Regions from separate parts of the Litorilituus sediminis genome, predicted to be linked through region 2. Evidence: predicted binding sites of a transcription regulator. Region 2 holds the regulator's gene; each other region holds the start of a gene.

Region 1 (11,123 bases), 500 kb from region 2:
CATGATGGCCTGTTCTGACGTTTCGCTGTACTTCCAGGGTGATTGCTTCATCCATTAAAGGGCAAACCCTTACACAGATATCGCAACGTAACCCTTGTGTGTTTAAGCAAGTTTCCCTATCCAATAAAACGGCTAAGCCCATTTTGGCGTCATTAATTGACTCCAATTCAGGTGATATTGCGCCAGTAGGACAAGCCTCTTGACACGGAATGTCTTCACACATTTCACATGGGATAACATTGGCATCAAAATAAGGCGTTCCTGTTGTTACTGGTTCAAATAACTTACCCAGTTTCAAGGTGTCATAAGGACATGCTTCAACACATAAACCACAACGAACACAGGCAGCAAGAAAGTCTTCTTCACTTAATGCGCCAGGTGGACGTAAACATTGAGCAGCTAAGCTTTGAGATTGCTTGGCATAGCCAGCAAGCCCTGTTGCTAATAACCCCACACCACACAAGCCACGGCTAGCGTCAGTGATTAACTGACGTCTAGACATTTTCCTTGGTTGATATGTTGTTGAGCTGCTCATCGTTGTTCTCAAATAATCTTAATAATTTAGCTTTGTGATTACGTTAGGGCGTTAAACCTTAACGATTTTCACTGCACACTTCTTAAAGTCAGTTTCTTTTGACAATGGATCGGTTGCATCAAGCGTTAACTTATTGGTTAACTGCTTCGCATCGAAAAATGGCATGAAAACTAACCCTTTAGGTGGGCGATTTCGGCCACGTGTTTCCACACGAGACTTCACTTCACCACGACGTGAGGCAATAATACATTCATCACCACGACGTAAGCCGCGTTGACGAGCATCATCTGGATGCATGAAAATTACCGCATCAGGGAATGCTTTATGCAATTCCGGAACACGATTGGTCATAGTACCTGTATGCCAATGTTCAAGAACACGGCCAGTACTTAGCCATAAATCGTACTCGTTATCAGGAGATTCTGCCGGTGGCTCATAAGGTAGCGCAAAAATAACCGCTTTCTTATCAGGCTTACCGTAGAACTGAACACCTGAGCCTTTTTCTACATACGGGTCATAACCTTCTCTAAAGCGCCATAAGGTTTCTTTACCGTCAACTACAGGCCAGCGTAAACCACGTGCTTCATGATAAGTATCAAAGTCAGCTAAATCGTGAGCTTTACCACGACCAAAGGTTGCATACTCTTCAAAAAGACCTTTTTGAATGTAGAAACCAAAGTGCTCAGCTTCAACGTTAGCATCACCTTTACAATCAGAGGTTGGGAACTTATTCACTTGGCCGTTTGCGTATAACACATCATATAAAGTCTTGTCTTTATACTCTGGTGCTTTAGCAATTAACTCTTCCGGCCATACTTCTGAAACTTTAAAGCGTTTAGAAAATTCAACTAACTGCCATAAATCAGATTTTGCATCACCTGGCGCTTGCACTTGTTGATGCCAGAACTGTGTACGACGTTCAGCATTACCGTAAGCACCTTCTTTTTCTACCCACATAGCTGTAGGTAAAATTAAGTCCGCTGCTTGTGCTGAAACGGTTGGGTAAGGGTCGGATACCACAATGAAGTTATCAGGGTTACGATAGCCAGGTAAACCTTCTTCATTCATATTTGGCGCTGCTTGCATATTGTTGTTACACATTACCCAATAAGCATTTAATTTACCGTCTTTAAGCATACGGTTTTGCAGAACAGCATGGTAACCAGGTTTAGGTGGAATAGTACCTTCTGGTAACTTCCACACTTTCTCAGAAAACGCTCTATGCTTAGGATTTTTAACTACCATATCAGCAGGTAAACGGTGCGCGAATGTACCCACTTCACGTGCAGTACCACAAGCTGACGGTTGACCCGTTAATGAGAATGGACTATTGCCCGGCTCTGAGATTTTACCTGTTAATAAATGTACGTTGTACATTAGGTTATTTGCCCAAACACCACGGGTATGTTGGTTAAAGCCCATAGTCCAGAATGAAGTTACTTTCACTTTTGGATCAGCATAAAGTTCAGCTAATTCAATTAAGTTTTTAACTGGTACACCTGATAATTCAGATACGTACTCAGCAGTATACTTACTAACAAACTTAGCGTAATCATCAAAACTCATTGGCTTAGAGCCACCCTTACCTGGGTTTTTCGCCGCTTTTTCTAACGGATGAGTTGGACGTAAGCCGTAACCAATATCAGTAACACCTTCACGGATGTTAACGTGTTTTTGTAAAAATTCTTTGTTAACCGCTTTATTTTCAATAACATAATTAGCAATAAAGTTTAAAATTGCTAAATCTGTTTGTGGCGTGAAGATCATGCCATTATCAGCAAGCTCGAAACTACGATGCTTAAATGTTGATAATACGTGTACTTTCACGTGCGGCGCACTTAAACGACGGTCAGTTAAACGCGACCATAAAATTGGGTGCATTTCCGCCATGTTTGAGCCCCAAAGAACAAAGGCGTCGGCTTTTTCTAAATCGTCATAACAACCCATAGGCTCATCAATACCGAAGGTACGCATAAAGCCACCTACCGCAGAAGCCATACAGTGACGAGCGTTTGGATCAATATTATTTGATAAGAAACCTGCTTTCATCAACTTAGATGCCGCATAACCTTCCCAAATAGTCCATTGACCTGAGCCAAACATACCAACAGAAGTAGGCCCTTTTTCTTTGATGGCTGTTTTAAATTTATCCGCCATTACGTCAAAGGCTTTATCCCAGCTAACCGGGGTAAAATCACCTTCTTTATCGTATTGACCATCGGTCATACGTAATAAAGGCGTGGTTAATCTATCTTTACCGTACATGATCTTAGATAAGAAATAACCTTTGATACAGTTTAGGCCTTTATTTACTGGCGCATCTGGATCACCTTGGGTTGCGACTACTTTACCATGTTGAGTACCGACAAGTACGCTACAACCAGTACCGCAGAATCGACATGGCGCCTTATCCCACTTAATTTTGCTTTCAGATGATTTAGTAATCATATTTGAAGCAGAAGTAGGAATTGAAATGCCAGCAGCAACAGCTGTTGCCGCAATAGCGTTTGCTTTTATAAAATCCCGTCTAGTCAGTGTCATTTTTGCCCTCCTGAAAATTGTGCTAATCCAGCATCATTATGATGGAAAATTAATGATGAGGAGATTACACCGGGGATGTTGCTCATAGTTGTTATTGTTTCAATTAAGCGTTGATCTTTATTGTCTTCTTCTATTGTTACTACCATGTTGCCGTTATCACTGGTTTCATGTACTTCAGCTCCTGGGAACTCTGCTAGCTTACCTGCCACTTCCTCGACATTTTCCGGTCGAGCGACAAATAAAACGCCAGCAATGTTGACAGGATTTTCTTCAAGTAGATTGATCACAATAATTGACCTCTGTTTAATTCGTTTATATTAAGCCTCAGGCTTATGTTTTGCTTTTACTATAAATAAAGCATGAAGCTTTAAATTATTCTTTTGCCTCTGCACCAGTCATTTTCAGTAGTGCTATTGCAACTACAGCAGTGGCAATAAAACCACCTAGAAAAATCAAGGGCATAGACGAGTATCCTAAAATGTTCCAAATTAATTGCTCTAGTGCACTCATACTATTCTCCTATTGCTAATGTTGTAGAAGTATCTATTGGTTTTATTTCGATTGCAGACTGCGGACAGACTGAAACACATGCACCACAGCCATTACAGTCAACTTGACTGATACGTGGCTGAGGAACCGAAGATTGTAAATACTGAAATGAAATGGCGTATGGCTCACAGCTGTCTTGACAGCTCTGACACATGATTTGATTTTTAGCTAAGCATGAATCTTTGATTATCGCTTCTACCTGCCAAGGTGTTTGAGATAAATCGTCGACAAAGATAGGCTCGTTACACGCTAATGCACACTGCTGACAAAAAGTGCACTCACCTTTAGTGAAATCGACGGTGGGAAAACCCCCCTCGCCTTTAACGATAATTTGCGTTTCACAAGCATTGATACAATCAGAGCATTGCGTACATTCTTGCAAAAGCGCCTGTTCACTTTTTAGCCAAGGCAGGCGGACATTTACCTTTTCGCTCGGTCTACGACCTCGAAAAAAGTTACGTCTAGAATGATCTACGCCTACAGCCATTAATATACCTTGTATATCCTTTGAACAATGAAATCAATCAGCACCAATAACTCCAATAAACATGTTTACTTTTAAAAATAGCTTACTCAAAGACACTATTAATAATTAACCATCTTTATATACAGCCAAAATGACTAACTTCACCGTTATATAATGAAATGATTATACACATAAAAGCTTAAGGGGCATCAACTTAGCCCTCCTATTACGTTGACATAGATCAACAAAGAAGGTGAATGTTTTGACATATATCAACGACAATATAGCAGTATATTTTTCATCTTGCTTATTATCGCGACAAACTTTGTATACATAGCGACAATATCACTACGTTTTCTTTATTTTTGCTCAAAAAACACCCTCAAAAATTTAATGGGGTTTTACTCGGGGATACTGGCAAGCCCCCGGTATACTTGACCTTTTCACTCAAGTATTAAAGAGACCTTATTTTATTCATGGATTTTTTGATAAAAAGGCAATTTATTTTTAATTTCACTGATCAAAGTGGCAAAATAAGGGTAAAAACTCTAGGCGAAGTGACAAATATCACAATAGCTTTTACTGTTATTTGCCTGTTGACATGAAAAATTAACTATTGCACTAAAAAGAATAATAGTGTATGTACTAATCTGGTCGTGATAATTGATCTAATGTTTGTGTACAAGCTGAAAATTGGGAAAGAAAAAACTCATTCACTTCAGGCCAGTTTTCGCAATGTTGAGCAACCCGCTTCTTTAAGAGAGTACAAGCATCAATAAATTCCTTATTGCCACAGTTTAGTTCAGATAAACTGTAATGATACGCAGCCAAATCATCAGCGGCTTTGACAATGGACTTAATATCTTTATCAACATTAGATTGAATGACGATGTTTGCCATATCATCATGCAAATAGCTGGGTAAACCTTGATAGACCATAGAGTGCTCAACATCTCGCTCTATTTTCTTTATTTGCGCTGTAAACTCTGGGTTATGATACTTTAACGGGCTAGGTAAATCGCCAACGCCACCTGACTCAGACGCTTCATGATATAAGGCAACAACAGCAACTTTTGAAGGGTCATAGCCCCTGTTAAACTTTAACTTACCTATTAAAGCAATTTGATGGCTAATAACTGCCACCTCAAAAGAATGTTGTGAACAGGTTTCAGCTTCTCGAAATGTCATCAGAGGCCAGCGAATTATTTTGCGAAGACGCAAAATCCACGCAGTAAAGCTACCTTGTTTATGGTGAAACATCATTTTCCTTACATTAAGTAACAAGACAAATTAACTTTAGCAAATTATCAAGATTTATAAGAAGTTAATAGATAAAACGCGCGTGAATAATGTCGTTAATTGCTAAATCTATAAACAATTTGATTTCACGCAAGCTTAGCCTAACTTGCACAACAATGACATATTGTATACATTGCTAGCATCTACAACTAAATAATAAAATGATTATGACTAATAAAATTTCTACTTTGCTATCTGTGGTTGCTATCTCTGTGTTAAGCGCCTGCTCTAATACAAATCAAAGCGCGAACCAGCCACTCTCTCAAAACCAACAGGTTGTAACTAACAATGCGCTGACTCAGTCAACCGTTAGCTCTATTTTGCAAGCAGATCTAGAACAGCTTTGGAGCCAAGACTTTAATCATTATCAAGACAACTTATTAGGTGATGTGGCTAATGCGATAACAGTGAAAGCAAAACAAGGCAATTTAGCAGATAAAGATCTCGAAAAGCTAAGCTTTTACCTTAGAGTTTATTCTAGCTTTGGCCCAGATAAAGATTGGCCAGAAGCGACGGCTCAATCGCTAAACCAAGCGCTTATTGCGATGCAAAATATGCCTGGTTTCTATCAGTTAACAGCGGATACAGCAAAACTACATGAAAATTATGCTGTTGCTTTATATCGCTTATTTTTTCTAGAACCGCTACAACCTATGGTAGCAGATCATATTCAACCACTAACTAAATTGATTAACTTATATGCCAATACCGATTTAGGTCATGATAAGCTTAACCAATACGCGCTTTGGGAAGTCATTAGAGCTGGCGCTATCTTGCCATATGAAGCAAGAAGAAAAAATAAAGACCCACATATGAATGCGATATTAGCGCAGGGTGAATTACAACAAGCACTGATTGACTTTATCGGCTCAAAAAATGCTGTAATAGCTAACAGCGACTGGCCTACACAACATGCGGTATGGGCACTAGCGCAATATTACAATGTATATACAAAGCAATACTGGAATGAGTATTACAAACGCTCTGAAGAAGACAGAGCAAAATTAGATAAAGATGAAATGTCTCTGCCGCAAGAAGCATTAATGACAGAGCTAGATGAAAACGTATGGTCTGCGTTAGAAGCATTTGCTAAAACACATAATAAAGATACACAAGAGCTTAAAACTCTATTTAGCATTCCTTATGTTGTCAGTACCTTTAGAGGAAAATCTGAGTGTAAATCTGGCAGTTTAGAAGGACGCTGTATCGCACCAACAATTGAAGAAGCATTACCAATTAAGCATGTTTGTTCAGATAGCTTATTCATTTTAACGCAAAAGATGACTGAAGCTCAGCTGAATAATTCATGTCAGGAATTAATCGCTCAAGAAAGTGATTTTCATGCTAAGTTAGCCACAAACAACCAACCCGTTGCCAATGACTTTAACGACCAACTTCGCGTTGTAATATTCCATAATGCGGCAGAATACAATAAATATGGTCAATTAGTATTTGATATTCATACTGATAATGGCGGTATGTATATTGAAGGTACAACACAAGACCCTGACAATACTGCTACTTTCTATTCATACGAGCACTTTTGGGTTCGACCAGAATTTAAAGTATGGAATCTACACCATGAATACGTGCATTACTTAGATGGCCGCTTTGTCAAATACGATACCTTTAATCACTTCCCAAGCAATATGGTTTGGTGGTCAGAAGGCTTAGCGGAATACATTTCCAAAGCCGATGACAACCCTAAAGCGTTTAAAGAGCTGGTCGATAAAAAGCCAGAAGAATGGTTGTCATTAACGGATGTATTTAATACCGAATATAAAGATGGCACAACGCAAGTGTACAAGTGGGGCTACTTAGCGGTTCGCTTTATGTTTGAAGAGCATCATGATGAGTACCTTAAGCTTGCCCATTACTTAAAAACTGATTTCTTTGGCGGCTATAAAAAGTTACTGGATGAGTCTGGCGAAAAATTTCAAGAAAGCTTTTATAACTGGCTAGTAAAACATCAAGATTTAGGCAAACAAACTGAAGAAGCTAAAGATCCGAAAAAGCCTCGTCAATTCTATCGCTACACTTATAAAGATTACTTACAACCAGAGCACTTAGTAGAAACACATCGACATATGCACTGGCAATACTGGCATGAGAATGCGCTTAAAGCAAAAGGTAACGCTGCCGATAAATAATTGCTCAGCTTAATAAAAAAGGCTTTATAGTGTAAAGCTTTCAAATTACTGATAAACCCTATCATTTTTGATGGGGTTTGTTTTTTATAGCGATTGAATTAACTATTTGCTCATTCAGCAATAGTTAAAAGGCTTATAAACAAGACATAGCTCATCTAAAATAGTGTTATCAGCGATAGGTTTAGCTGTTAAGTTACCCCCTGTAAAAAATTTAAAAGTGGCAATCATCCCTCCCCAAATACAGAAAACTAAAATTATTGCACCTAAGAAGTCATCACTCATAATAGAGATCCCTTTTAAAACCTAGTTTTTTGATGTTTAGGGTGGCTTGTCATAATGCGTTTTAGATATTTACCAGACATGTTCGCGATTAACTTGCTTATCTTCTGGGTCAATGTACTTCTTCATCTCTTCAGGGAATGGGCCGGTTTCTAGCGCGTTTTTATCAATGGTGTAGTAATGTTCAATACTTTCATGTAATTGTGGGTTTATTGGAATCGTGATATCCATAAACTCAATATAGGAAGCCCAACACTCTTGACTCATACCACCAAAACGACAAATAAACTCAGGTGTTTTTAAATAAAAGCGTTTTGGCGTTTTCATACAACGAAATTTGGCCGTACCGCGCGAACCACCACCACGGGCAGATTTAATTTCACCACCGTCATAGCACTCTAAATCTTCTGGAGGAATATAAAACGAGCGTCGCCACCAATTATGTGGCGTTTTCACTAAGCCTAAATGGCGGTCAAAAACAAATTGGTCATAGGGCTTTAACCATTTACGTATAAAAAACATTGAGAAAAAGATTGGTAGTAATATACCTGTCCATGCATGGCCATCAAAAAAACTGCTTAAGCCGAATAAACAGGTCGGTACCTGTATTATAAAGGTAAATGTTGTAAAGCCATTCAAACGCCCCATAGTGGCTATTTTACCGTCACATAAGTTTCTAAAGCCTGCTTTTTTATCATACAAAACTTTATCAATTTTTTGCCAGCGCTTACTGTTAAGCTCGGGTGAGTCTTTAAACTTACAACCATTTAACGCTTCCGCTTTCGCTAGACGCTCTTGATAACTTTGGTTATGTAGATAGTCTTTGCTTAGAGGTTCGTAGTAAATGCCCGCATTTATATATTTTCTATCATTATCAATACGTAAATGATTTGCAGCCGCTTGCTCAGGATTTTCTTCACGCCATTTTTTTACTCGAGCTTCACGTTGAGTACGGCGTTGCTCATAACTGCGTGTATCAACAAGCTCTCCATTTTCATCAAGACTATAGCCCTGCTCTAGCATTTCAGCTTGCCACTCTGCTTCTACCTCTGCTTTCACCCGTTGCTCTATTTCTTCTAATGTTTCTTCATCTTCTTTATTTTTAAACCACACTGTATATTTTTCCTTTTTCTATTACACCTATGCATCCGCACATTCCCTATTTTACCCTCTAGTTAGTAAGCTATGATTAAAACCCATAATGGTGGTACTGATATAATGAACGATTATCAAGGACAACACTTCGACTACTGATAGCTGGGGTATATTGATGATAAACTTCCCTTGTATCACTTTGCCAAAAGTAACTGGTCTCTTGGCCTTGCCTTTTAGACGTTAACGGTAAACTTAAATCACTGTCGAAGCTCGGTAACACTAGCGCACCTTCACCTTCTGGGTATACACTGCCCTTTGGCAAGATGACGTTTACGTTGCTCAGGAGGGGCAATATTTTCACAGTAATAGGGGTTCGCTTTGCCGTTGTAGGCGGTATCAGCGTATTCCGTTACTTTGATCTGATTTAATAGCACCGCACACTTTTATGAAGGATAATTAATCCAACAATAAAGGTGTGAAAATGACGCAAAGAAGAAAACCAAGAAAATATACAGATGAGTTCAGAGAAGAAGCTGTAAAGCTCGTTACAGAACAAGGTTATAGCGTAACCGAAGCTGCTAACTCGTTAGGCATTACAACGAAGCTGCTTTATAACTGGAAAGATAAATTTGCTAAGCAAGCTTCAGGCGAAACATTAAGTAAAGATGAAAGAGCTGAGCTGGTTAAGCTTAGAAAAGAAAACAAACGCTTGCTAATGGAGCGTGAAATCCTAAAAAAAGCCAGCGCCTTCTTTGCGAAAGAAATGAAGTAAAGTTCGAATATATTAAAGAGCAGCAATGGCGCTTTCCAATCAGTGCGCTATGTAATGTTTTAAAAGTGAGTCGCTCAGCCTATTACGCTTGGCTTAAGCGGCCAGCTAAAATCATCACACCAGATGAGCTAAGACTATATCGTCGTATAAAGCGACTATTTGATGATAGCCGAAGCAGTGCTGGTGCCAGAACCTTGATGAAGCTGCTACGCAAAGAAGGTTTTAATATTGGAATTTTCCGAGTAAAAAGTTTGATGAAGTTACTCAGCTTACAAGTAAAACAACGAGTAGCTTACAAAGTGACGACCATGCGAAAGCATAGTCATGCTATTGCAGATAATTTGCTTAAGCGTAAGTTTAATCCAGCTAGCGCTAACCAAACGTGGGCTGGTGATATTACTTACTTGAGAACTCACCAAGGCTGGATGTATCTAGCTGTAGTAATGGATTTACATTCTCGCCGTATTATTGGTTGGGCTTTAAGTAAGCGTATGACCGTTGATTTAACAATGAGAGCTATGCAGATGGCAATTAACCTACGCCAACCCAAAGCAGGCTTAATATTCCATAGCGATAGAGGTTCACAATATACCAGCAAGCGCTATCGAGCTCAGCTATGGGCTAATCGAATTACACCATCCATGAGTGGTTGTGGGGCTTGCTTAGATAATGCTGTAGTTGAAAGGTTCTTCGGAAGCTTGAAAAATGAATGGCTATTAAATGTTTATCACTTAACAAGAGAAAGCATGAAAATCGATGTTGAAAAATACATCAAATACTATAACTCAGTTCGATTACATACGACCTTAAACGATATGTCGCCAATCGAGTTTGAAAGTGTAAGGAGAAAGTGTGCGGCCTAGCTTGACCAGATCACTTTTTTATAGTTATTGTTATTCATATCAATAAAAATCATCATCCGTTATAAAAACCAGTGAGGCGTTTTTACCTTAAAACATGTACCTTAAAACATGAATGGTTCAACAAAATAACGGCCAAACACGCCGGTTTTATATTCAATGAAGGTATCAGAAATAACCTCAGCTTCTCGCCAAGGAAAATAGACAATATCTGGTACTTTATAACCATGCTGTAAGGCCTCGTGTAAGGTATCTGCTTGCTTAACGGGAAAGCTATACAGCGCATTATTTGATGCCTTAGCGACTTTCTTCATAAACTTTTTATCCACTCGTCGCCAAAAATTAGCTGGCCGGCCATGTTTTCTATCATAGGCAGCCGTGGTCGGGTCATACAAGCGATAAGGTTCAAACTGCGGAATATCGGCTAACGGGGTGGTAGTGTCCATAAAGTTCTTAATAAGCTCCCAATGTGCTAACGCCCCTTCAACCGATGAGTAAGTAGCAATTTGGTACATTAAATCTTCTTTATAATGCAATAAGGTAAAACCATAATAAGCCTTACCGGTTTTTGGGTTAT
Region 2 (11,123 bases):
TGCTATGTGGATTTCAGGTGTAATGCAAGGTTTAATGTGGCGTGCAGTTAACTCTGACGGTACTTTAACTTATAGCTTCGTTGAAAGTTTAACCGCATCTTACCCATTCTACTTCATTCGTTTCTTAGGTGGTGTGTTGGTTGTTGCCGGCTTTGTTTTAATGGCTTACAACATGTTTAAAACTATTGGCGCAAAAGACGGAAGTCTTAAGCCTGTAGATGCAGCATAAGGAGATCAACATGAAAAATTCACATGAAAAAGTTGAAAAGAATGTTGGCATGTTTTTCCTTGCAACCGTACTAGCGATTAGTATTGGTGGCTTAGTTGAAATAACCCCATTATTTTTCCAAAAAGAAACCACTGTTCCGGTTGATAATTTAAGACCATACACAGCCCTTGAAATGGAAGGTCGTGATATTTACATCCGTGAAGGTTGTAGCAACTGTCACAGCCAGATGATTCGTCCATTTAGAGCGGAAACTGAACGTTATGGTCACTACAGTGTTGCAGGTGAGCACGTATGGGAACACCCTTTCTTATGGGGCTCAAAACGTACTGGTCCTGATCTAGCACGTGTTGGCGGTCGTTACAGTGACGATTGGCATATTGCTCATTTAACAGATCCTCGCTCTGTTGTACCTGAGTCAAACATGCCTGCATACTCTTGGTTAAATGAAAACACCTTAGATGGTGAGCTAACGGGTAAGAAGTTAGCGACATTTAATTGGTTAACGCGTAATCGCTCTCATAAAGACGAGCAAGGTAACCCTATTCCGCTATACACTCAAGCTGAAATAGATGGTGCTAAGGACGCTGTTGCTGGCAAAACTGAAATGGAAGCCTTGGTTGCTTACTTGCAATCACTAGGCCATGCATTGAAGTAGCTCCTGATGGATTACGGAACACTTAGAGGGTTTTTTGCCCTCCTAATATTGGCGTTATTTATCATTATTGTGATTTGGTCCTATTCAAAAAAACGCAAAGCTTCATTTGATGAAGTAGCGAACTCAATTTTTGAAGAAGACAAAAAAGCAGATAAAGAACGCCATCTTGATAAAGATAGCAAACAGGAGACTAATAATAATGTCTAGTTTCTGGAATATATGGGTTTGGGTTCTTACCCTAGGCACACTAGTAGGATGTATTATTCTACTACGTTGGTGCTTAAAGAACTTTGCAGGTGTTAAAGAAGGCGAGTCAATGGGACACGAATTCGATGGCATCGAAGAATTAAACAATCCATTACCAAAATGGTGGAGTACTTTCTTCTTAGTGACTATCGTGTGGGCATTTGTTTATTTTGCCATGTACGGTTTAGGTAACTGGACCGGCGTTTTAGGCTGGAAAAGTTCTAACCAAGGTATTTTAAACATCGCTGAGTCAAAAGCTAAAACAGCTGAATACTTAAATAAAGATTCAGGTGTATTAGTACAGTATGACCGTGAAGTTGCCGCAGCTGACGCTAAATTTGGCCCTATTTTCGAAGCTTACGCTGCGCGTAGCATTGAAGATTTAGCCACTGATAGTGAAGCGTTAAAAGTGGGTCAACGTTTATTCATTCAAAACTGTGCACAATGTCACGGCTCTGATGCTCACGGTACAACTGGCTTCCCTAACCTAGCCGACAACGATTGGTTATACGGCGGTACACCAGAAGCAATCAAAGAAAGCATCATGAATGGCCGTAAAGCCTCAGGTATGATGGCTTGGAAAGATGCTTTAGGTGGCGAGCAAGGTGTTAAGGAAGTTGCAGCTTATGTTATTAGCCTAAGTGGTCGTTCAGTTGACCCGGAACTGGCAAAAGCTGGTCAAGCCAAATTTGCTATGTGTGCTGCTTGTCATGGTCCTGAAGGTCAAGGTAGTTTAGCGATGGGCTTACCACTTGGTGCACCTAACCTGACTGACAACATTTGGTTATACGGCGGTTCAAAACGTGCTATTGAAGAATCAATCCGTAATGGCCGTGCCGGTGTAATGCCTCCTTGGAAAGATATCCTAGGTGAAGAAAAAGTTCATATTATTTCGGCTTATGTTTATAGCTTGTCTCAAGACTAACTAAAACATCGTAATAATTAACTGTTAATAAAAGCCCTTGTTACTAATTGTAAACAAGGGCTTTTTTAATGCTTATTTCTTGGTAGCGTACTAGCTGTAAGCGAGCAAAAACAGTATAATAACGGCACTTTTATCCAGCACAAATTGACACAATTGGTATAACAACTTATGAAAACTTCATGGTATCGCGAGCCTTGGGCTTGGTTAGTATTTATTCTTCCTTTTACTGCGGTTGTTGCTGGTATTGCCACCTATATCATTGCCAATCACGAACCAGACACGCTTGTTGTTGGCGATTATTATAAAAAAGGTAAATCAATTAACTTAGAAGTGTCTAAAGTTAAAATGGCGCAAAAGCTAGGTATGCGTTTTGCGCTCAAGCTTGATAATAATGAACTTGTAATTAAGCCAACGGGTATCGAAAAAACCTTTCCATTACTCAATGTCAATTTCTTTCACCCTACCCTTGCTGAAAAAGATTTTTATATCGCTTTAACACCTGATGGTAATGGTCACTTTAGACACCAATTTGATCATGCAGTAACAGGTAAATGGAAAATCACCATCAGTCCGTTTGAAGATCACTGGAAAATTCACAATGCCATTGGCCTACCACAAAAAGATTTTATCGATTTAATTCCAGATCCAACCAAAGCTCAGTAGTTATTATGTCCATGTCCTGTTTTCACTGCCAAGAGCCAGTGCCTAATGGTATTTCATTATTTGTTAACATAAATGAAAAAGCGCAACCTATGTGTTGTGTAGGTTGTCAGGCGGTAGCACAAACCATAGTTGATAATGGCTTAACGCAATACTATCAAGTTCGTACTGAACCGGCGAATAAGGGTCAATCACTTATTCCTGAGCAGTTGCAAAAGAAAAAACTACTTGATGAAGAAGTCTTACAAAGTGAGTTTATTTATCAAACAGACCAGTATAAAGAGGCCATATTAACCGTTGATGGTATCAGTTGTGCAGCCTGTGCTTGGTTAATTGAAATGCAGATCAGTAAACTTGCTGGTGTGATCGATATTAGCGTCAATGCCACCTCACAAAGAGCCACGGTAAAATGGCATGACGATACGGTAATACTCAGTGATATTTTAATCGCGATTGAACATATCGGTTATCATGCCCTGCCTTTTAAAGCGAACGATGCAGAGATTCAAAATAAAAAGCACAGTAAAATATTTATTAAGCGCTTAGGCATCAGTGGCATTTTAATGATGCAAGTGATGATGATTGCCATTGGCCTATATTTTGGCGCTTTTGCCGATATGGCTGAGCACAATAAAGTCTACCTAAGGTGGACAAGTTTTTTATTAACCTTGCCTATTGTCAGTTATGGTGCCTTTCCTTTTTATACTGGCGCAATCAATGCGATAAAAGCCAAGCGGCTTTCCATGGACGTTCCTGTTTCTATTGCCATTATATTAGCCTTTAGTGCCAGTGGTTGGGCAACTATTTCTCAGCAAGGTGAAGTGTACTTTGAATCAGTTTCTATGTTCACTTTTCTTTTACTCATTGGTAAATTTTTAGAGTTTAGAGCTCGCTCAAGAGCAGCGCAAGTATCTGCTAATCTACTTAAATTAATGCCAATGACAGCAACTAAGCTGATAAACAATACACAGCAAGAAAATGCCAGCGAAGAGCAATTAATCGCAGCTAAGCAACTGGTTAAAGGCGATAGCGTTATCGTTAAGCCAGGTGAAGTAGTACCCGCTGATGGCATTATTATTTCAGGGCAAAGCCAACTGAATGAAGCCATGCTATCAGGAGAGCAGCGCCCTATAAGTAAAACTGAACAAGACAAAGTGTTCGCTGGTACAATTAATGGCGATGGTAATTTAATTGTTAAAGTTGATCAGCCTAGCAGTCAATCCTTTTTAAGCCAGTTAATACGCTTAAGCGAACACTCCCAAGCACATAAGCCTAAACTGGCTAAATTCTCAGACAAAGTCGCGCAATACTTTGTTGCTATTATCCTGGTTACTGCCATAGGCACCGCGCTGTATTGGCATCAACATCTACCAGAAGAAGCTTTTTGGATCACTCTATCGGTATTAGTTGCCACCTGCCCTTGTGCGTTATCGCTAGCAACACCAACTGCACTGACCTGCGCCACCACGCGGTTAAATCGAGAAGGTATTATGACAAAGTCTGCGCATGTGATGGAAACCATGCCACAAGTCAATTGTTTTGCCTTTGATAAAACCGGTACACTGACCACAGGTGAATTTTCTATCGCAGAAGTAACCCTAAGCGATTTCTCTCTCAGTAACGGTCTTAACGAAGACAAGGTGCTCGCCATTGCTGCAGCACTAGAGGCACACTCTGAGCACCCAATAGCTAAACCATTTACTAAGCATCGCGACTTTACTATTAACGCGCATCAGGTAGAAGTAATTTCAGGCCAAGGCGTGCTAGGAAATATTAACGAGCAAACATACCGCATAGGTAAACCTAACTGGCTGTTAAGCGAACAGGAAGGACATCATTATAAAGAATACTCGTGTGTACTGGTTAAAGTAGTTGAAAATAACCACAGCCAAGTAATCGCAAGCTTTAAGTTAGTTGATGAGATCAGAGATGATGCCGACAAAGTCATCGAACAATTGAATAAGTCTGCGACGACTATGTTGCTTTCAGGTGATAGCCAAATAGCCTGCGATAAAATTAAGCAAACAATCCCTCTGCACTCTGCACAAGGTGGCTTAACCGCTAGCGATAAAATGGAAATTATCCAAGCAAAACAAGCAAAAGAGCACCTCGTGGTGATGACCGGAGATGGCGTGAATGACTCTCCAGTGTTTGGCGCCGCGCATGTTTCTATCGCTATGGGCTGTGGCGCTGATATTGCCAAAAGCGGTGCTGACGTTATATTGCTGAATAATAAACTAACCAGTATTCTGACATTAGCTAAAGTAGCGAAGAAAACCCGAAAAATCATTTTTCAAAATTATCTCTGGGCGTTTGGTTACAATGCTATTGTACTACCGCTTGCAGTATGTGGCTTTATTACGCCCTATATGGCTGTTATCGGCATGTCAGCAAGTTCAATATTGGTTATCACCAACTCCCTGCGTTTACTTAAAAGGTAAGTAATCATGAGCATCATTTATATCTTAATCCCGATTGCAATTTTACTTACCGCCTTAGGTATTTATCTCTTTTTCTGGGCGGTAAAATCCGAGCAATTTGATGATTTAGAAAAACAAGGCATGAGTATCCTATTTGACGATAAAAAGGTTGACGATAAAAAAGGCTCTGAAAACAAGCAAGAGCAAGCTGAACAGACAAAAGATTACGGTAAAGAAGATAACCAGAGTCAATAATTGTGAGCCTAGATTTACTTTCAGCGTTTCTAATCGGCTTGGTTGGCTCAGGACATTGCCTTGGTATGTGTGGCGGTATCACCACCATGTTAACGTCTGCCATTACCACTAAAGCGGATAGCCAAGTTGGCAATATCTCTGTGCAAGTCACTCAAGCAAGACAAAAGCCTAAGCTCATTATTTGCTATCACTTTGGACGCATAGCATCTTACAGTTTAATTGGTGCTCTCGTTGGCTTTACTGGCTCAATTGCAGCGAAAAATATAGGTTTACCTATCGCTGGATTAAGACTTGTCGCAGCCGTATTTTTAATTCTACTTGGGCTGTATATTGGTCAATGGTTTATGTTATTAACACGTATCGAAGCCATTGGCGCCAAATTGTGGCGGAAAATATCACCTTTAGCCAATAAGGTCATTCCTGTTGATTCAGGCAAAAAAGCACTCACCTTAGGGGCGCTGTGGGGCTGGTTACCCTGTGGGCTAGTTTATTCAACCCTCACTTGGGCATTAGCCAGTGGTAACGCCCTAACAGGCGCTGGTATTATGTTACTGTTTGGCTTGGGCACCTTACCGGCCTTACTAGCACTCTCATTTAGCCTTGCTAGCATAAAAAATCTACTAGTCAAGCCAAAAACTAAACAATTTATGGCAATATTAGTTATAGCTTATGGTTTTTACAGTTTTTTTGTTGCATATCAATTAATGTTCTAATAACATTGCCTCATTACAGCGTTTTTTACATATTTGTGAGTAAATAAAAGCTATGCCCAATAAAAGTTGCCCAAGCCAACAACATATTCACTGTCAAAATTGTAGTATTAGTGAATTATGTTTACCTTTCTCCCTGAATGATAGTGAACTCAATTCCTTAGATGAAATTATTGATCGCAAACGCCCTATCCACAAAGGCGATAAGATCTTCCATGATGGCCAAGAATTACACTCATTATATGCAATTCGCTCAGGCACCTTTAAAACCTTTACCGTAAATGAACAAGGTGAAGAGCAAATTACTGGTTTTCATCTAGCAGGTGATTTACTGGGCTTTGACGCCATCGCAGAAAACGCTCACCCAAGCTTTGCCCAAGCGTTAGAAACCTCTATGGTATGTGAAATTCCTTATACCAACTTAGATAGCCTATCAAACACTATGCCTAAGCTTAAAAAGCAAGTATTACGTTTGATGAGTACTGAAATCAAAACAGATCAAGAAATGTTAACCTTGCTTAACAGAAAGAACGCCGAGCAGCGTGTGGCAACTTTCTTAGTCAGCTTAAGTGAACGTTACCGTGCTAGAGGTCTTTCAGCAACTGAATTTCGCTTAACCATGACTCGTAGTGATATTGGTAACTATATTGGTCTAACGGTTGAGACCATTAGTCGTCTACTTAATCGTTTTCATAAAAACGAGTTAATCAAAGTTGATGGTAAATTGATTACTATTTTAGACTTAGATGAACTGACTGATGTAGCAGCGCTCTAAGTTCAGCGCTTTTAGCTTAATAAAAATCCCATAAGTTACTCAATTATTTAATTAAGTAACTTATGGGATTTTTTTATCTCCGTTACAAAGTAAATTGATATAAAACAAGCATTAATCACACTATTTTGCTATAAAGTAATTAGACCAGTTAAACAGAATTGATAATTGCTTAAATAGAGGTTATTCATGGAAATGTATCAAAACATACTCGTTGTTGTCGACCCAACCACCAACGAACAGAAAGCCCTGAAAAGAGCCATTGAGTTGGCCAGTAAGATTAACGAAAACAGCGCAACGCCAACGAAAATTACCGCCTTCTTTAGTATCTTTGATTTCTCTTATGAAATGACCACAATCCTATCAAGCGGTGAACGCGACGCTATGCGTCAAATGGTCATAAAAGATAAACAACAATGGCTCGATGATATTATTGCTGAATTAGATTCAGGTATGGATATTAAAAGCCAAGTGGTTTGGCATAACCGACCATTTGAAGCCATCGTTAACCAAGTACTTGAGCATGGCTATGATTTAGTGATCAAAGGCACTCATCAGCACGATAAATTAAAATCAGTTGTTTTCACTCCTACTGACTGGCATATATTACGCAAGTGCCCTACGCCAGTGTTACTGGTTAAAGATCATGAGTGGCCGAAAAATGGCAATATCCTAGCAGCACTGAATGTTGGCAGCGATGAAGAAGAGCACTTATCTCTTAATAATGATATTACTGAACAAGCATCAGAGCTTGCTAAGCTTATTAAAGCGAACGTGCATCTAGTCAATTCATACCCGGGAACACCTGTTAACATTTCTATTGAAATTCCAGAATTTGACTCTTCAGAGTACAACAACGCCATGTTAAAGCATCATAAAGAAGCGATGGCTGCACATGCTAACAAATTTAATATTGATGTTAAAAACACCTATGTTGAAGAAGGCTTACCAGAGACAGTAATAGAGCAAGCCGCGCAACAAATTGACGCTGAGCTGGTTATATTAGGTACAATCGGCAGAACAGGTATTTCAGCAGCATTAATTGGCAATACCGCAGAGCATGTTATAGATCAGCTCAATTGCGATGTTTTAGCGCTAAAACCACAAGGCTATATATCGCCGCTTGATAATAGTTAAGCTGAACTCGATGTAAGAGATAAGTTACCAGCTATCATTTTCTTAAAGCCAAGCGATATGCTTGGCTTTTTCATTTCTACAAACTGAGTTTTTGTTGGGCTCTCATTGGTAATCCATTTATTTGCGCGTATAATGCGCACAAATTTTTAGTGCTTGCAGTATTAGCCATATGACAAATCCATCTGAAAACACATTAACACCGACACAAAAGACTCAATTAGCTAAGCTTGAAAAAAGACTTAGAGGGCATGTTGGCAAAGCCATTGCGCAATACAATATGATTGAAGACGGTGATAAAGTTATGGTTTGCCTTTCTGGTGGCAAAGACAGCTACGCCCTACTCGCTATCTTAATGTTGTTAAAAGAATCAGCACCAATTCACTTTGATATTGTCGCGGTCAACTTAGATCAAAAACAACCTGGTTTTCCTGAGCATATCTTACCTAATTACCTTGATAGCTTAGGTATAGATTACAAGGTGGTTGAAGAAGACACCTACGCTATCGTTAAAGATAAAATTCCTGAAGGTAAAACCACCTGTAGCTTATGCTCTCGTTTAAGACGCGCAGTGTTATATAGAACGGCAAAAGAGCTTGGCGCAACAAAAATTGCCTTAGGTCATCATAGAGATGACATGATTGAAACACTGATGTTAAATATGTTCTACGGTGGAAAAATGAAAGCCATGCCAGCTAAATTAGTATCAGACAATGGTGAACATGTTGTCATCAGGCCATTAGCATTTTGTAAGGAAAGCGAACTGATCCAATATGGTGAACTAAAAGCCTTTCCTATCATTCCGTGTAACTTGTGTGGCTCTCAACCAAACTTACAACGACAAAACATTAAACGTATGTTAAATGATTGGCATGAGCAATTTCCAGGACGAATTGAGTCTATGTTTACCGCAATGCAAAACGTGGTGCCGTCTCACTTATGCGATAGTGAACTATTTGACTTTAAATCCATTGATGCCACATCAGGTGTCATCAATGGTGGCGATTTAGCTTTTGATCAAGAAAGTTATGCCGCTACAAACACAGCAAATACCGAAACTACGCCAGATAATCAATTAAATATTGTTGAAGTACAATAATAACTATCGGCACTCGCTTAAACTTAAATTAGTCACTTAAATTAATCACTTAAGTGAGTGCTAGTATCCTCATAGGCAAAGAAGCGCTGATTGTGACGCAACATATCCGTAATATCTAACACATAATGAGCACCGCGCTCTGAATACGGTAATAAACCTGTCGCCAGAATTTCTGCATCAAGCGGTTGATTATGCGCTCTTAACTGCGAGCGAATACTTCTAAACACCATGTAGGCGTTATGTGTGTTGATATTTCGAAAATAACCCTTAACCGCATCATCTACGCTATCAAACGCAGCAACTTCATGTTTTGCCCCTTCGTTACGGCCATTGGGTACCATGCCGCACTTAGGTTGATAACACCAAATACCAAAAAAGTTTAAACCAATTCTCGCAAAACGTGAGGTTCCCCATGCTGATTCATTGGCAGCCTGTACCAATACAAGCGACTCAGGAATAATATCAACTCGCTCTAACAGCTCATCAATTTTCTGCAAGGTAGAACTATGTTTATTTACCCGATATCGTTTTGCCAACTTTGCCAATTCAGCTTGTTCTGTTTCAGTCAAACCAATCTCTAAAGTAATTTGCTCTAACCAATATTCTAACTTTTGACGAGTTTGCAATAATCGCTGGTTTTGTTTCGCCACAGCCGGTTGAATAAAATCAAAGAAACGCTTTTTCTTCGTTGCGATATCCCTAATCGAAGCAAAATCAGGCAATTTGACATCGTGAAGCGGCTTTTCTTTAATGGTTTTTGGCTTTTTAACCGCCACAGCCTTTTGCTCACTTTTTGCTAAATCTGAGGTAGTCGTTTTAAGTGGTGCTTTATATTCTGGCGGTGGCATAAAAGTAAATGGCGCAGCTAAGCCAACCAATAAAAAGCCTACTAATAAAACCTTAATTAATCCACGAATCTTCATATATATCTTCCGTTACTCAGCATACTATGACAGCAATTAAGCTGAAAAAGTGTCATCTGAATTCTGCTCATCCTTTTGAGTTTTCTTGATATTTTGACTGGCGTTTGCCGTATTTTCTATGACTTTTTCCGGGTTATTGGAAGCCACTTGAATACCGAAAATATCTCGGTATAAGATACCTTTAACATTGTAGTACCAAGGTGCTAAATACGTCATACCAAATAAAAAGATCACAACACCTACCGGCGCAATACTTGACTCAACTAACAGTGCCATAGGAAATAGCAAAGCCAAAAAGCACATAATTAGCACTAAATATAGCGTCATCAGTTGAAACCATTTAAACCGTAATGCCTGCACAGATATAACAATTGCTTTTACAGGAGATAACTGTTTTTCTACCACCAAAGGAATGGTCAATGACAATACCACAGCTAAAAATATTCCCGGTAAAATCAATAACTGTAAGCCTAAGCTAATTAACGATGAAGTAAGTAAGGCGCAAATTGCCACCCAACTACCACGTTTTAAAAATGAAAAAATCATACTCGGCTTGGTTTTCATGCCAATGGAGTGTAAAACCCCCATCATTTCAACACCTGCCATAAACGGCCAAATAACCACAGTGACTAAAATATTAAGGATCATACTCGCTTGTGGGTCTTGAAAAACGGCTTCTATACCACCTAAATAACCACTCGCAATATAAGATACCAGCATACCTAGAATAAGCGAAAAACCTAAGCCTAAATTAATCGAGACACGAGCCTTTAATGTTTGCTGCCAAGCTTGAGAGAGCACTTGCTTAGTATCAATTGCATAGTCGCCTTTTACTGCTTGCTCTATGCTACCACCTACTTGTACAACAGAAATTTTTTCTGACAAAGCTAAACCCTAATTCTATTACCTTTAAACTAATTGCATGAGATTATACAGTAATAACCGCCAAATTGCTCCTATACCAAAGCGTGTTAGTTTAAGTCACTAATAACCAACTGAATTGCAAGCAGCAATAAAACCGCTCCCATTAGTCTATCAACTAAATAGCCCTTTACTTGTAATAACGAGCGAACTTTTTCTTGGGTAAGTAAAAAT
Region 3 (11,123 bases), 2.1 Mb from region 2:
CCGCTTGCATATCGCTTACTGGTAAGGTGATTTGATTCATGTTCATCGTTTTTCTCCTTTACATACCGTATTGATAGCTTTCTTCGTTAGGGAAAGGGTTGTTTGCCAATGCTATTCGCAAGCTTTTTAACGATTCTGCATAGTGGGTTAAGGTGTGCATGCTATAGGCAATCCTGTCTCGAATTTGACTATCACGATGACTTAAGGCACTGCCACCTTGAGTAAAATCATTTAAAATCTCGGTGACGTTACGAATGATCAAATGATCTGGAATAGCGACTAATTTATTATTTTTAAAGGCATTCATGCGCAGTTCTGCGATAGGGTAAGCGCCGCTAATACTATCAACCACTGAAATAAGAAGTGCAGGCTTATGGGCACAGTGTTGTGCTTCGCACATCATAAGAAAGTTTTTTAGTCGTGGTGAAGCAATGCCACTCCATTCTGGGGTAATTAATACTAAGGCATCAGCAGCGTTAACTTGTGCTTGCAAGCCACTCCAGTCACTTGCTGGCATTGCTTTACTTGCATCCTCGCCATCCCATAACGGTATGTTTAATTGGCACAGCTCTATTAGGTTGATTTTGTCAAAGCTATGAGTGGTTTCTGCAAGGTATCTGGCTACTTTTGCGCTTTGTGATGGTGAACGCTGGCTAGCACTGATGATTAATAAATTCATGTTTTCCCCTTTGCCAAAGACTAGATAACTTTACTTATATAAAGTTTTTTGTTTATTAATTGTTAAGTAAAGTAAAATGTTTATTTAATAAAGTCAAGCAATAAAATAAATAAAAAAGTTTACTTAATTACAGGATGGGTAATAATGGTGAGTAAAGTTAAAGAGATATTTGCTTCTTCTTTGAATTTAGCTGTTAGTTGTAGGTATTAGTTACGATGAAAACTCACAATAAAATTTTGCATATGCTCAAGAGCCAGGGCGCGTTAACGGCGAAAACCCTTGCTAATGAATTACAGCTCACTACTATGGCGGTGCGCCAACATATGCAGGCATTGGAACAAAGTGGTGATGTTGATTTTAAGGATGAAAAAGCACCACGTGGTAGGCCAACACGCTATTGGTCGCTAACTGAGCAAAGCAATGAGCTTTTTGATGATAGACATGATGAACTTACCGTACAGCTATTAGACTCAGTTATCGCTATTTTTGGCGATGATGGTCTGGAAAAACTGATCTCTCACCGTGAATCGACAGCACTGGTTAATTACCGTTTGGCATTAGCCGACAAGTATTCTGTTGAAGAAAAGTTAACTGCTTTAGCTAAGGTGCGTAGTGATGAAGGCTATATGGCAACAGTAGAGCAAGACGGTGATATTTATTGGTTATTAGAAAACCATTGCCCTATTTGTGCGGCAGCAAGTAAATGCCAGAATTTCTGTCGTTCAGAATTACAGATATTCCAAACGCTGTTGCAAGAAGTTGCAACTATCTCGAGAGAAGAGCATATCGTTGAAGGTTCAAGGCGCTGTGCTTATAAGGTAACACCACTGAAATAATGCAGAACGCCAGTTATATATACATATTTAACATAATGTATATACAACTAGCTGTTAGTCCATGTTTTTATTGGGTTTGCTACGCGCTTTTTCTATGGTAGTGGCGTAAGCTATGCTCTTTTTGTCGACCTTGGCTAAAGGCAGTAACACGTTTTAAGTAACCAATGACCCGAGTACCGTGATCTATGTTGTCACTACCACATGCCGGGCAGTGATGTAGTGTGCGCTTATCAATTTTTTCACACTCATTACAGATGGTAATTTTCACGTTGATGCAAAAGTAATTACAACCAGTTGCTGCGGCAACATTAAAGAGTTTTACATAAGCGTCGGCCGACAGTGCTTCATCTAAATTTAAATGTAATGCTGAGCCGCCATCAAGGTATTGAGTAATTTCTTTGCCATGTAAAACAAACTTATCTAAATGATTGGTTTCTTCGTCTTCTACTAAGTAGAAGTATGAGTTGTAACAATCGCGATTGACCTGATAGCCATCTTTACTATCCCATTTGGCATTTTTAACCCCTAGGTTTTCAGCCGGCACAAATTCAGTATTAAACATGTAACCATAGGCTTTTTTGGCATCTTGGTTTGCTTGGTAGATTACCTGCAAACGCTCGCTAACAAAGTCTTTATATGCCTGGTTATTACCGACAGTAATATTGCTAAACTCTGCCGCCTCAGCCATGCCATTGATACCAATAGTAAGGAATTGTTTATCTAAGCTGATAAAGCCAGCATCGTATACCGATAGTGCGCCTTGCGCCTTATATTCTTCCATTAACTTACGATAGGCCACTTGGTATTTTTGAATTTTTTCGATTTCTGTTTTTAGATCTCGACCATCTTGCACTAAGCGGTTCATATTTAAGGTAATAACATTGATAGAGCCTGTCGCTACACCACCAGCGCCTAAGGTATAGGAGAAGGTGTTATCGGAAATTTCATTACGCAGGCGACAGCAAGACGCAAGAGAATCAGCGCTATCAGATAAATAGATAAAGAATGAATTACCTTGGGCTTTTTCTTTGGCAAGCTGCATGGCGAATTGCTGATCTTTACACTGACCATTTTCTGTTAGCATGGCAGCGGTAACAACAGGGAAGGTAAGAACTGATTTTTCTCTTTCTTTATTTAACCAAGTTAAAAAGAATTGCTGTAATTGATCTACGGTTTGCCAGTTAGGTTTTGAAAAGTCTGGAAAAACAAAGTCACCAAACATAGAAGCAAAGTAGTGCTGATCAAACAGGGAAATATTCCAAAACACACTTTGATAACCACGTGCAGCGGCAGGCTGATTGATGGCATACACCACATGTTGTAGGTGATTTTCAATCTCAAATTTATGGGTTGTTAGATAATCTTCGCCATATTCTAGACGAGCAAAGTAATCAAAATAAGTTAAAAATTCAACCGTTGCTACCGCACCAGCAAATTGCGCTGAAATAGCAAAAATTAGGTTAACAAATGAGCCACAAAATGATTCTAAGTGCTTAGGCGCTTTAGATTCACCGCCTAGTTTAGTTAAGCCATCAAGTAGAAATGGATACATGCTAATTGAGGTGCAATACGGCTTTAAGCTGGTTTCATCATGCACGTAGATTTCATGATCTTCTATTTGACGTAAGTATTCTTTAGCCAAGTCAGCATCAAAGGTTTCGGCAATTTTATCATGGACTAAGGTGCGATTAATTTGCACGAAGCAATCTTTTAATAGCTCAGCTTCAAGGGTGGCAATATTTTTATGGCTAACATTAGCATTGGCATCCATTTTCGAGCCATCGGCGGCATTTTTGGCTGCAAAGTAATGTTTAATAAAATCTTTTTTATCATTTAATTGTTCTTGATTAAGCCGCAACATTGTCTGCTCCTTGGTTTGAGGTAAAGTTAACTGAGTCTTTAATAAATAAATGATTAAGTTTTTCGCCGGTGTTCATATCACGAAAAACTTGGTTTGAGTTTGGGCTTTCTAAGCCGCCTAATTCTGCTTGCCAAGCACCTGTTTTTAAAAAATCTAAATGTTGGCTGATGTTGATATCTATATGTTTTTCGCCAGAATAAAGGCAGGTTTTTAAACCGACGTTTTTGGCGATAAGTAGTTTTTCGATCAGGGCATTGGCTTGCCATTCACCGCCAAAAAAGACTACACAGCTAATTAAGCCCTTGTATTTTTTTAGCCAGCTTAGGTAGTTTTCTTTAGTTAACGGCATGCCATAATTTTCATTCCATAATTCTGTGCTATGACAGCCTTTGCAACCAACCTTGCAGCCGGTAATGCTAAAGCATAGGCTGATCTCATTGGGTACTTCTTGAAAAACTATGCTGGGTGCTATGCAATTAAAGTCCATTTTAAGACCTATATATAGATATTATTATTTTGTTAAACACAATATATAGTAATTGTTAGAGTCAAATAGTTGATCTTGATCACATTTTTTAGTGAAAATTAAAAACTGAGCACAATATATAGTGTATTTATGAATAACCATATACAAGATATGGTTTTGTTGCTGATTGTTTAAACTAGAGCTGGTTGAAGAATAACAAGCCCGTAAAAACAGAAATGAGATGCGTTAGATTTTTAGCCTGGTAGGAGTGGCTTAGTAATAGTGGTGCTGATAGCAAAAAAGCTATCAGCACACTAGGTCGTGCTAGCTAGTTCGCTTGCGTTATGGTTAATGCTGCATTGGCTGTCATGCCTTGATAAGTTGCAGAAATGGTCACTAAACCAGATTTGTATGTGCTAGCAACGCCGTTGCTACTAATGGTGGCTAAATTAGTTTCACTACTTTGCCAACTCGCATAACGGTTAAGCTCCCTTGAGCTGTTATCAGAATATAAGCCATAAAGTTGATATGTTTGCTGAGCGCCTGCGGCTACTGTGCTGTTGGCAGGAGTTAATGACAAACCGATAAGCGTTGCTTGCGTAACCGTTAGCTCAGTTTGTGCCGATAGTCCGTCAAAATCAGCGCTAATAATAGTTTCTCCAGCAGTGATTGTTGAGCTAAAGCCAGCCGAAATACCTTGTGGTGTAATCACTGCTATATCGGTATTGCTGCTATGCCAAGTGGCTAATTGGCTAACATCGGCACTAGTTTCATCTGAATAAGTGGCGATAGCACTAAATTGCTCTTGGCTAGCGAATGGTATGCTTGGATTTACAGGGGTAATTTGTAAACTTTCAGCAATGGCTTCTGTTACTGTTAAGGTTTCTGTTGCGGTTTTATCTAAGTAGTGCGCAGTGATTTCGGTAACACCTGGAGTAAATGTTTGAGCAACGCCCGATAGCGCGCCAGTAAACTGGATATTAGCCACTTCTGGCGCTGAGCTAGACCAAGCGGCAAGCTCGGTAATATCATAATGTGATGCATCAGAATAAATGGCATGAGCTTGATAAGCTACTTGAGTGCCCGCAGGCGTTATCCTATTTACAGGGCTAACTTGAATGTCAACTAAGGTCGCTGAGGTAACTTCAACTTGGGTAAAACCCGTAAGTTCATTAAATTCTGCGGTAATTTGTGTTGTACCGACCTCAACAGCTGTGGCATAGCCAGCTTGAGCGCCTGTTTCGACAATAGTGACAATAGCTTGATCATCAACAGACCATGTGGCTTGTTTTGAAATATCTTCAACATGACCGTCAGTAAAATAAGCCTGTGCGCTGAAATAAGCCGTGCTGTTTAAAGGCAATTTAGCATTGACTGGGCTAATAACAATTTCACTGAGCACACTGTCAATCACAGTAATATTAGCAGCAGCGGTGAATTCATTGTCTTGATAATTAAAGTTGGCTTTTAATTGGGCGCTGCCTGCTGATTTAGCCGTAATACTTGCGATATCAGATAAGCTGGCAATGTTTTGGTCATCAACTTGCCAAGTCACTTGGGTGGTGACATCGATGGTTTGCTTATTGGCAAGTAATAAGGAAGCAGTAAATTGTTGCTCTGTGCCGATTGGCATGGTTTTATCGTGTGGAATAATGATCAGCTGTTCAACAGACTCGTCCATTACATAGAGTTTTGCTGTTGCGGTAAATTCAAATAAATTTGCGCTGATTGTTGCAGTACCAGCACTGTTGCCTGTGGCTAAGCCTTGACTGTTATTATCGTTAGATATGCTAGCGATAGCTTGATCAGAGACTTGCCAGCTCACCTGCTCAGTGACATCGTCTTGACTACCGTCATCATAATAGGCTGTTGCAGTAAACTGCTGCGACATACCCACTAAAGTGTTTTGCTTGCTAGGAGATATAGTAAAGGTGACTAGTTCTTTACATGGGTTATCGGCACTGCCACAAGCTGGCGCTGGAAAGGGTGAGTCACTGCTGTCACCACAAGCAGTGATTAGTAACAGCAAGCATAACGAAATAAAAGAGCGAATGTGCTTAACTAGTTTCATTATTGTGCTCCTTGCTTAACGGCTTGATTATCATAAATGGTAAATTTTTTCGTGGTAACTTCAACGCGTCTATTTTTATCGCGGTGTTCCTGCGTTAGGTTATCGATTACAGGATTTTGCTCACCAAAGTAGTCACTGGTAATTTGTCGTTTGCTAACCCCTTGAGCTAATAAGTACTGCTCGATACCAGTAACGCGTCTTTTAGATAACTCAAGGTTGTAGGCTTCACTGCCTTTAGAGTCTGTGTAACCTTTAAGTGTTACGCTTGCTTGTGGATACTTCTTAAGTAGCGTAATAATATTATCAAGCTGATGGGGCTTATTAAGCTTATCGCTATCAAAATCAAATTGTACGCTTACCTGCTGAGCAGCGATTGGCTGTGCTCTTGCCGGAACTGGTGCAGCAACTGGTTTTGTAGGACGAGCGGGTATTTCCATGGCTTTTTGCTGAGCTTTTAATGGCTGCGAATATTGATGAGTTTTTTTAGGCTTGATTGGCTGTTTGTCAGAGCCAAAGCGATAACTAACACCTAAGCTAGTAAAATGGGCATTAGTACTACCAAGCTTTTTATTACCCAGTTCATGAAAATATTGGTATTCCAAGCGAGCTTGCCAAGCTTTAGAAAACTGATAGCTTAGGCCTGCACCAGCCGTTGGTGCCCAGCTATAAGATGTTAATGTGCCATGGTGGCTAGTGTTTTCACCATACCAGTTCATAGTACCTAATTTGGCAAAAGCGCCAAGTTGCTGATAAATATCAATGCTAGCAACCGCTGAAAAATCAAAACCTTGCATAGTACCTGCGTATTTTTGTTCAACACCGGTTTCGATATATTTACCACTGGCTTCACCAAGTTTTAAATAGGAAAACTCAAAGCCTAAGTATTTATTGACTTGGTAGCCGCCGAAGAGTCCTAGACCTAAATCATTGTGTTCACAACCGGTATGCCATGCCTCACAGGCATCTTGATAACGGTTGATACCTAGCTTGCCACCTGTATAGTAATAAGATTCAAATGTTGTTTTTTTATGCTCTTGCTCTGGCTTTGATGGTACTGGCTCAGTGGCGTGTACAAATTGGCTGAAGGTAAAACTGGTTAACAGCATAGATAGCGCTGTTATTTGATTGGGTTTTATTGCAAAAAGCATATTACACCTGTGTAGTCCATTGTCCTTGGTAAAGAAAAAGCATAAAGCTGCATTTAGTTATGCGCCATTGCTTTGTTGACAATAATTATACAGTGATATGTTGGAAAATGAACTCGACTTGCGGCTATATTTTTGTAAATACTAGCTTTTACTTTCTTTGAAGCAATAAATAAAACAGGCACCAGAATCTTTTTTGACATACTCTATGCTGCCAGCTAACTTTTGCGTGATCAGGTTAAAAATAATCGACATACCTAGGCCGACGCCACCTTGCTCTCTGGCTGTGGTATAAAAAGGTTCAAAGACGTGCTTTTGCGCTTCTTCTGTTAGGCCGTTACCATTATCTTGGTAGCAAACTTCAACAATATCTTCGCCTTTACGTTTAATGTTGAAGCTAATTTGATTATCGGACTGTTCATTTAAGTCACTAAAGCCATGACGCATACTATTGCTGATTAAGTTAGTGATAATTTGTGCATGTACGCCCGGAAAGGTAGCTAGGTTAATATCATCGTCACACTTAATGGTTAATGTTGCTTTTTTAGGTTTAAGTAAAGGTCTTAGCGTAGAAGTAATTTTTTGATAATACTGCTGAATATTGATGTTTTCTATTTCTAATTGGTGTTGATCAACCGCGGTCTTTTTAAAGTTTTCAATTAATCTTTTTGCTCTATCAAGATTATCTCCTTGCATACTCAGGGCATTTTCTGCCGCTGCGCGGTAACTATTCATTGCTTTCATGGTTAAACTTTCGCTATCAATTTGTTTATTTAGCTTTTTTAGCTCATCTGCCATGATACTGTGGGTGGTGATAGCGATACCTAAAGGTGTATTGACTTCGTGAGAGATGCCAGCAACCAAGTTACCCAGAGCGGCCATTTTTTCTGATTCAACTAATTGAGTTTGCATCAAGGTTAGCTTATCCAAGGCGGCAGATAACTCTTGAGTGCGACTGGCGACTTTTTCTTCTAAGGAGGCTTCATAGGCTCGGCGTTCCATCTCCGCGGCAATGCGGCCAGAGAACACTTGAAATAAAGTCAGCACTTGTTGCTCATCTGCTATAGGCTTTTCATATAAGGCAACAACCAGCCCCATCACTTTGTGATTAGAATCGTGCAAAGGCGTGCCTAAGTAAGCTTCAATTTTCATATCAATTAATAATTGATCGTTGGGAAAGACACTGCAAACACCTTTAGGGTAACAACACATAGAATCTTCAGCTACGTTAGCGCATGGCGTATCTTTTAAAGAGTATTCAATGTTATCGGCTAACTGGCCTTTGGCGACTAAGGCAATGGTTTTTGAGGTATAAGTATCCCTATCTAACCAGGCGATAAAGGTGTAATCAGCTTTAATGGTTTTATCTAAGCATAAGGTAATTTTATTGAAAAAATCTTCTCCGTAACTATTAGATACGCCTTCTATTATGTCGCGAACATTCTCAAGCATAGTTAAACCTATCAATGATTAAGCCAATACAGTTTAACTATGGCATATTCGCGCTGTTTTGCCATGGCTGAGCTAATAAGGCATATTTGCTAATGATTTCGCCAGCGCTTGAATTATATTATTTGTGTGAAAAATAGCCTAAATACGATAAGATGCTAAAGTTGTTCACGACAAACCTAGTTGTATATGCCTCATTATAAATACCTACATCGCTCTACCTTGCTTCGAGATGCTTTCTGGCTTGTTATTATCAATGTTATCTTTTTGTTTATATTCGCTCATTATGATGTTTTAGAGCTAATGTTTGCATTAAGTCGAGAATATGATGATTGGGAGCTAGATGAATTGCTACCGCTTTCGGCAACGTTAACCATTAGTTTAGTCATATTCTTATATCGCCGTATGAAAGAACTAGGTGAGATAACCTATGCCTTTGAGCAATTATCAAAATTAGACCCTTTAACACAAGTATTGAATCGTAGAGCGGGACAAGCACAGTTAGCTAATTATGTGCAGCGAGCAGAGCAGGGCAAACAAGGTTTTGCTTTAGTGCAACTAAATATAGATAACTTTAAACATATTAATGACTTGTATGGTTCAAGCATAGGTGATGAGGTATTAATTAAGTTAGTTGAATTACTGAGAAAAGCACTGCCAAAGGCAAGTCAATTAATACGTTGGCATGGTGATACCTTTTTGATTATTTTGCCGTCTCAACAAAGGGCTATTTTTCAGCTAGCTAATGATATTCATAGCAAGGTGAATACTGAGTTATTAGCAAGTTTAGAGAAGACTACCTGTAGTCTTGGTGTCGCTGTTTGGCAGCCAGGAATGAACAGCGAGCATATATTACACGCAGCAGAAGATGCCTTATTTGATGCAAAAAATCAGGGGAAAAATAAGCTGGTGTTTGCCTAAAATCAATCAGCGTAATTTGAGCGATGAAACACAGTAAAGAACACATTGTTATTTTATCTGGCGCTGGTACCAGTGCCGAAAGTGGCTTAAGTACATTTAGAGATGCCGACGGCTTATGGGAAGGCCATGAAATTACTGAGGTTGCTTCACCTCAAGGCTTTGCCTCTAACCCTAATTTGGTTTTAGACTTTTATAACCAACGGCGTAGGCAGCTATTAACTGTGCAACCTAATAAAGCGCATCAGTTAATTGCACAGCTTGAAGCTTATTTTAATGTTACTGTGGTAACGCAAAATGTTGATGACTTGCATGAAAGGGCAGGCAGCAGTGAGGTTATTCATTTACACGGTGAATTATTAAAATCTCAAAGTACGGCTAACCCTGAACTTGTTTATGATTGCCAACACGATATTGTTTTAGGTGATTTGTGTGAAATAGGTAGTCAATTACGGCCGTTTATTGTCTGGTTTGGTGAGCAAGTTCCTATGTTAGAGTCAGCCGCCATAGCTGTGGCTGAGGCAGATAAAATTATTATTATCGGCACATCAATGCAAGTATACCCTGCTGCTAGCTTAGTAGAATTTGCTCAAAGCCATGTGCCAGTGTTTTATATTGACCCTAAACCCGCCATTAATTACTCCTTAGAGCAATCAAGGCAGTTAGAAGTTATCGAAGCAGCGGCCACTATTGGTATGAGCCAGTTATTTAAGCAGCTAGTTAAATAACTGACTATTCAAGTAAGCGGGTTAAATGTGCTATTTTGTCATTTAGCTGGGCAATTTGTGCTTCTAACTCAGTAACACGCTGTGTGAGTGAGTCAGTGTCGTCATTAGTGTTTATATCACTGTTATGATCAACATCACTGAACTGGCTTTCATCGCTATCAGATAACAACTGCAAGTACCTTGATTCGCGCTTACCCGGCTCTCGCGCTAATTTTTTCACAAGTGTTTGATTATTTAAATCTTGTAACTCAACTAGTACTTGTTCCACTTCGCTGACATCAGCAAATTCGGCTAAGCGATTAGTTCTACTTCTTAGCTCTCCCGGTGTTTGCGGCCCCCTTAACAATAGTACGCAGATAATCGCGCGTTGTTGTTGGCTAAATTGCAGCTTGCCAAATTCGGTATTGCAAAAGCGATGATAATATTTATTTACCCGACTAGAGGCTTTGTGATCAACCATAAGCTGGTTCATTTGTACTAGTTCATCAACAATATTTTGCACCTCGGCTTCCGAGAGTGACATAACAGGTTCTCGATTACTTTTTTGATTACAACCATTGGTTAGTGCATTGATAGATAAAGGATATTGCTCAGGTGTAGTGGTTTCTTTTTCTAGCATTACACCAATAACGCGCGCTTGTTCAGGAGAGAGAGAAATCATATAAAGGCATTCTTTAGTTATTTGTAGAGGTGTTATAACAAGCAAAATCACAGATTACTATGTTTGTACCTGAAAAAAATTTTGCTGCTGTTTTAAACGCTAAAGCTCTGTTATTTGATTTACCCCGCTATTGCTTCCTTGTTATTAGAGTTTCTGCTTAATACACCTGCCCACAATCACTATTATTTTTGCTTAAAAAAACACCGTTTTTTGTTTGCTTTTTAATTATCTTTAGTGTTAAAAAATTGTAAACCTTCTGGTAGGAGGTTCGACCTTTTAGATAAAAATAATTACAAAAAGGAAATTAAA

Evidence for each region. The regulator FNR, encoded in region 2, switches genes on or off when oxygen is low (the NO sensors DNR and NnrR bind a similar motif). The targets are predictions, from matches to a motif close to TTGATCTAGATCAA.
Region 1: a site for FNR is predicted at 4,323-4,336, ahead of napF (ferredoxin-type protein NapF). Genes of this name have one in related genera too.
Region 3: a site for FNR is predicted at 3,933-3,946, ahead of nrdG (anaerobic ribonucleoside-triphosphate reductase activating protein). Genes of this name have one in related genera too.

Annotation. Positions count from the first base shown of each region.
Region 1 covers NZ_CP034759.1:785,004-796,126, forward strand. Annotated here, with positions in the region: gene napG (ferredoxin-type protein NapG) at 1-535, opposite strand, end outside; gene napA (nitrate reductase catalytic subunit NapA) at 587-3,076, opposite strand; gene EMK97_RS03610 (chaperone NapD) at 3,073-3,363, opposite strand; gene EMK97_RS03615 (TIGR02808 family protein) at 3,449-3,586, opposite strand; gene napF (ferredoxin-type protein NapF) at 3,588-4,112, opposite strand; gene yfbR (5'-deoxynucleotidase) at 4,737-5,354, opposite strand; gene EMK97_RS03630 (collagenase) at 5,558-7,540, shown strand; gene EMK97_RS19000 (hypothetical protein) at 7,655-7,822, opposite strand; gene EMK97_RS03635 (hypothetical protein) at 7,892-8,932, opposite strand; gene EMK97_RS03640 (hypothetical protein) at 9,009-9,275, opposite strand; one part of gene EMK97_RS03645 (IS3 family transposase) at 9,396-9,654, shown strand; one part of gene EMK97_RS03645 (IS3 family transposase) at 9,654-10,549, shown strand; gene EMK97_RS03650 (hypothetical protein) at 10,651-11,123, opposite strand, start outside.
Region 2 covers NZ_CP034759.1:281,297-292,419, reverse strand. Annotated here, with positions in the region: gene ccoN (cytochrome-c oxidase, cbb3-type subunit I) at 1-229, shown strand, start outside; gene ccoO (cytochrome-c oxidase, cbb3-type subunit II) at 240-884, shown strand; gene EMK97_RS01330 (cbb3-type cytochrome oxidase subunit 3) at 891-1,091, shown strand; gene ccoP (cytochrome-c oxidase, cbb3-type subunit III) at 1,084-2,055, shown strand; gene EMK97_RS01320 (FixH family protein) at 2,224-2,718, shown strand; gene EMK97_RS01315 (heavy metal translocating P-type ATPase) at 2,724-5,156, shown strand; gene ccoS (cbb3-type cytochrome oxidase assembly protein CcoS) at 5,163-5,390, shown strand; gene EMK97_RS01305 (sulfite exporter TauE/SafE family protein) at 5,393-6,103, shown strand; gene fnr (fumarate/nitrate reduction transcriptional regulator Fnr) at 6,156-6,875, shown strand; gene uspE (universal stress protein UspE) at 7,062-8,009, shown strand; gene ttcA (tRNA 2-thiocytidine(32) synthetase TtcA) at 8,179-9,105, shown strand; gene EMK97_RS01285 (glucosaminidase domain-containing protein) at 9,147-10,028, opposite strand; gene EMK97_RS01280 (YciC family protein) at 10,065-10,913, opposite strand; gene EMK97_RS01275 (LysE family translocator) at 11,000-11,123, opposite strand, start outside.
Region 3 covers NZ_CP034759.1:2,436,070-2,447,192, reverse strand. Annotated here, with positions in the region: gene EMK97_RS10945 (VOC family protein) at 1-46, opposite strand, end outside; gene EMK97_RS10940 (NADPH-dependent FMN reductase) at 59-679, opposite strand; gene EMK97_RS10935 (helix-turn-helix transcriptional regulator) at 895-1,515, shown strand; gene nrdD (anaerobic ribonucleoside-triphosphate reductase) at 1,595-3,376, opposite strand; gene nrdG (anaerobic ribonucleoside-triphosphate reductase activating protein) at 3,363-3,863, opposite strand; gene EMK97_RS10920 (Ig-like domain-containing protein) at 4,171-5,913, opposite strand; gene EMK97_RS10915 (OmpA family protein) at 5,913-7,061, opposite strand; gene EMK97_RS10910 (sensor histidine kinase) at 7,203-8,510, opposite strand; gene EMK97_RS10905 (GGDEF domain-containing protein) at 8,697-9,428, shown strand; gene EMK97_RS10900 (SIR2 family NAD-dependent protein deacylase) at 9,452-10,153, shown strand; gene EMK97_RS10895 (YceH family protein) at 10,158-10,814, opposite strand.